2 regions of the Agromyces sp. CF514 genome follow, and region 2 is predicted to be linked to the other one. Evidence: riboswitches for the same ligand, from Rfam matches in the RefSeq annotation. Region 2 holds a riboswitch; the other holds the start of a gene.

Region 1 (2,381 bases), on a different contig from region 2:
GAAGCCCTCGAAGGGCTCGTCGGCGACGGCGAACGGGTGCGCCTCATCGGCGTGCGCGCCGAGAACCTGCGCGAGTCGGGGTCGGGCGCCATGCTCTGGGACCCCGACGAGGAGTGGCGCGATGCCGAGCGCACGATCGACGAGGTCTCTGCGAAGTTCGGGCGCGGAGCGGTGCGGCCGGCATCGCTCGTGCAGCGCGAGCGCGAGCAGCGGTCGCGCCGTGAGGCGAGAGCCCGGAACGACGCCGATGAGCAGAGCGCAGGAGGCGACGGTCGCAGCCGCGGGTCCGGCGACGGCGAGGCGCCGTTCGACCCGACAGCCGCAGGCTGGGGCTGGTAGCCCGCGCGCCGCACGGGTAGCGTGGCCGACATGGCTGAACTCGTACTGGACTTGGCAGAGCGCGTCGCGGGCGTCGGGGTGAAGACCGCATACGGCGACAAGATCGAGATCGACGGCGTCGAGGTGGTGCCCGTGGCCCTCGGCTACTACGGGTTCGGAGGCGGAATCGGCAGCGGCGACGCGACGTCCAACTTCACCGGCAGCGGCAGTGGCGGCGGAGGCGGCGGCCTTTCGGTTCCGCTCGGCGCCTATGTGGGCGAGGGCGGGCGCGTGAAGTTCGAGGCGAACCTCATCGGCCTCGTGCTGGTCGCCACGCCGTTCGTGTTCGTCGTCGGCCACGCCCTCAAATCGGTGATCCGCGCACTGAAGCGCTGAGCGACCCCGCCGGCGTGTACGCTGGTGCACGAACACGGGAGTCCGGTGAGCCGGGCTGAGAGGAAGGTTCTCAACCTTCGACCGTCGAACCTGATCTGGATCATGCCAGCGCAGGGAGGCATCCACATCTCAACATCCCGTGCCGCTTTCCTCCGACGAAAGGGCACGCCAGTGCACAACATCTCCGCCGAATCCGCCACCAACGTCGCGGCATCCGGAACCTCGGTCACGAACTCGCCGCGTCTGCGCTGGCGGGTCGTCGACATCGTCGTCGCGAGCGTCGTCGGCGTGGCCGTCGGCGTCGTCTTCTGGGCCTGGGGGGTGGTGTGGGGGCCGATCTCGGCGCCGATCGAGGCGCTGCTCCCGGGCCTCCAGGCTGCACCCGCCGCGCTGTGGGTCGTCGCCGGCGTGCTCGGCGGCCTCATCATCCGCAAGCCCGGCGCCGCGCTCTACACCGAGCTGGTCGCTGCGGTCGTCTCGGCGCTCATCGGCAGCCAGTGGGGCGGCCTCCTCACGATCGAGGCCGGTCTCGTGCAGGGCCTCGGCGCGGAACTGGTCTTCGCGATCTTCCTCTACCGCAATTGGCGGTTGCCGGTCGCGCTCCTCGCGGGCGCGGGCGCCGGTCTCGCGATGGCGATCAACGACCTCGTGCTCTGGTACGCGGGCGCGGCTCCCGCCTTCGCCACGATCTACACGATCTCCGCAGTCGTCGGCGGCGCGCTCATCGCAGGCGGGCTCTCGTGGCTCGCGGTGCGCGGGCTCGCGCGGGCCGGTGCCCTCGACCGATTCGCGGCCGGGCGCGAGCTCCGGGAGGTCTGAACCGTCGTGTTCGGCGAATTCTCCTCGCCGGCCGCCGCAGTCCGTGCGCGCGACTGGGGATGGCGCCACGGCGGTCGGCGCCGCCCCGCCGTCAGCGGTCTCGACCTCGACATCGAGCCCGGCGAACGGGTGCTGCTGCTCGGCGCCTCGGGTGCGGGCAAGTCCACCCTGCTGCACGGCCTGGCAGGTGTGCTCGGCGGCGACGACGACGGCGAGACGCTCGGCGAGCTGCTCGTCGACGGTCGGCATCCGGCCTCGGCGCGCGGTCGTTCCGGGCTCGTGCTGCAGGACCCCGACTCGCAGATCGTGATGGCCCGCGTCGGCGACGACGTCGCGTTCGGCCTCGAGAACCTCGGGGTCGCACGCGAGCTCATCTGGCCTCGGGTGCGCGCCGCACTCGACGCCGTCGGCCTGCGCCTGCCGCTCGAGCATGCGACGGCCGAGCTCTCGGGCGGGCAGCGCCAGCGGCTCGCACTCGCGGGCGTGCTGGCCATGCGGCCGGGCCTGATCCTGCTCGACGAGCCGACGGCGAACCTCGACCCCGACGGCGTGCGCGAGGTGCGCGACGCCGTCGCATCCGTGGCCTCGGCGACCGGCGCCACGCTCGTCGTCGTCGAGCATCGGGTCGCGACGTGGCTCCCCGTCGTCGACCGCGTCGTGGTGCTCGGGGCCGATGGCGGGGTGCTGGCAGACGGGTCGCCCGGCGCCGTGCTCTCGGAGCGTGCCGCAGAACTGCGGTCGGCCGGCGTGTGGCTGCCGGACGAGGTGCCGTGGCGTGCACCCGCGCCGACCGGCAGCGCGCGGCATCCGTTGCTCGAGGCTGCGGGCCTCGACATCGCACGTACGCC
Region 2 (2,381 bases):
CGACGATCATCAGAGCCGCCACGGGCCACCAGTGCCCGGTGGCCGAGACCAGTGCCGCGGCGAGCAGCGGCGCGATCCCGCCGCCCACGATCGCGCCGGCCTCGCGGCCGAGGGTGAGGCCCGAGTAGCGCACGCCGGGCTCGAAGAGCGAGGCGAACCACATCGGCTGCACGCCGTCGGCGGCCGTGTTCACGACGCCGATCGCGAGGGCGACGACGCCGATCACGAGCGCCGCCGATCCCGAGTCGAGGGCGAGGAACAGCGGGACGGCGAGCGCCGCGAGCCCGACGAGCGCCGCGGCCGTGAGCCGGGCGGGGTCGATGCGCTCGCCGATCGCACCCCACCACGGGCAGAGCACGACGGCGAGTCCCGCGCCGACGAGCAACGCCGTGAGCGCGACCCATCGCTCGAACCCGAGGGTCGACACCGCGTAGCCCAGGCAGAACACCGAGACGACGTAGAAGGTCGTGTTCTGGCCGGCGCGCACGAGGAACACCGCGAACACGTTGCGAGGCGTGCGCAGGGCGTCGACGAGCGGATGCCGCGAGGTGCGGCGCCCGTCGACCAGCGCCGCGAACTCGGGGCTCTCCTCGACGCGCCGGCGCAGCACGATGCCCACGGCGACGAGCACGATGCTGCCGACGAACGGCACGCGCCAGCCCCACGCGAGGAACTGCGCCTCGTCGAGCACGGCCACGAGCACCGTGAACGCGAGGTTGGCGAGGACCAGGCCCGCGTAGAGCGCGCTCTGCACGAGGCCGCCGCGGCGCCCCGCGCCGCCGGTCGCGCTCTCGACCGCGAGGAGTGCGGCGCCGCCCCATTCGCCGCCGGTCGCGGCGCCCTGCACGAGCCGGAGCAGCACGCGCAGCGCGGGTGCGACGACGCCGATTTGGGCGTAGGTCGGCAGCACGCCGATGAGCGTCGTCGCCGCGCCCATGGCCACGAGCGTGCCGAGCAGCACGGGCTTTCGGCCGAACCGGTCGCCGAGGTACCCCGACGCGAGGCCTCCGATCGGGCGTGCGAGGAACCCGGTCGCGAAGACCGCGAAGGACAGGAGCACGCCGGTCGCGGGGTCCTCGGCCGGGAAGAACACGGCAGGGAACACGAGTGCGGCCGCTGCGCCGTAGAGGAAGAAGTCGTACCATTCGAGCGCCGTGCCGATCGAGGCGGCGGCGACCGCGCGCCTCGCTCTGGCCCTCGCGGCCGGTTCGAGCGCCGACGACGGGTCGGGGCCGGTGGGCACCGGCGGATGGGCAGGGTCGATGCGGGCGCGATCCATCATCGCGACATCCCTTCGCTAGTCCGAACTAGATCAGGTTCGACGGGTGTGATCTCAGCCGCTCGCCCGACGGGCGGTGCGCGGCACCCCGTGTCACTGCCCGCCAGCATAGCCAAGCGTGCGGACCCGCCGTCGTCGTCGGCTGCCGGCCGTGACGACGAACGGAGGCCCGGGGCGCGAACCGCACCGGCCCAGCCGGGGTCAGACGTTCCGCCCCGGCACCACGCCGGCGTTCGAGACGCCCTCGATCCAGTTCGGCGCCACCGGCAGCACGAAGCCGACGGAAGGCGCCAGGAGGATCGCGAGCATCGCGTAGGCCATGAGGGCGAACGTGACCACGCCGAGCACGAGTCCGGCGGTCGCGACCCACGATCGCGGCTGCTCCGCCTCGCGGAACCGCTGCGCGCCCATGAGCGCGAACCACACGGCGAAGCCGCCGAAGAACGCGACGCCCGCGACGCGCCCGGGCTCGGCCGCGAGGGGCACGGTGAACGCGACGATGAGGGATGCCGCGCCGAGGCCGAGGCCGACCCAGCTGAAGAAGCGCGCCCATCCGACGCCTGCGGTGTGCTCGTAGGGGATCATCGCCACTGATTCTGCCGTGGCCGGGGCCGCCCGCGCGACGATGGGGGCTGCGAGGATCGCCGCGGCCGCGGCATCCGTCGTCGGCTCGTGACGATGTCGGCCCCATGCGCCAGACTGAGCCGGTGACGCGTCGTGGCTTCTTCCTGTTCGCCGCGCTCGGCATCGCGTGGGGCATCCCCTACCTCTTCATCAAGATCGCGGTGAGCGAGCTCGAGCCGGCGATGGTCGTGCTCGGGCGCTCCGCACTCGCGGCCGTGCTGCTGCTGCCGCTCGCGCTGTTCCGACGCGAGGTGGTCGCCGTCGTGCGCCGGTGGAGGCCGATGCTCGCGTACACACTCGTCGAGATCGTGCTGCCGTGGTACTTCCTGAGCTCGGCCGAGCAGCAGCTGCCGAGTTCGACCGCCGGGCTCCTGCTGGCCGCGGTGCCGTTGGCGGGCGTCGCGATCGCGTTCGTCATGGGCCGGCCCGAACGGCTGACGGGGTCGAACTGGCTGGGCATCGCCGTGGGCATGCTCGG

What was found. A riboswitch is a leader RNA that binds a small molecule or an ion and turns the genes downstream of it on or off. The one in region 2 is predicted to bind thiamine pyrophosphate.
Region 1: linked by a shared signal. The riboswitch ahead of BM342_RS09790 (ECF transporter S component) and the one ahead of BM342_RS13715 (MFS transporter) in region 2 are both predicted to bind thiamine pyrophosphate.

The regions. Positions count from the first base shown of each region.
Region 1 is NZ_FOZD01000001.1:2,211,253-2,213,633, forward strand. It holds gene BM342_RS09780 (DNA polymerase IV) at 1-339, shown strand, start outside; gene BM342_RS09785 (hypothetical protein) at 370-714, shown strand; TPP riboswitch at 739-850, shown strand; gene BM342_RS09790 (ECF transporter S component) at 886-1,533, shown strand; gene BM342_RS09795 (ABC transporter ATP-binding protein) at 1,540-2,381, shown strand, end outside.
Region 2 is NZ_FOZD01000002.1:187,953-190,333, forward strand. It holds gene BM342_RS13715 (MFS transporter) at 1-1,282, opposite strand, end outside; TPP riboswitch at 1,273-1,380, opposite strand; gene BM342_RS13720 (hypothetical protein) at 1,481-1,864, opposite strand; gene BM342_RS13725 (DMT family transporter) at 1,987-2,381, shown strand, end outside.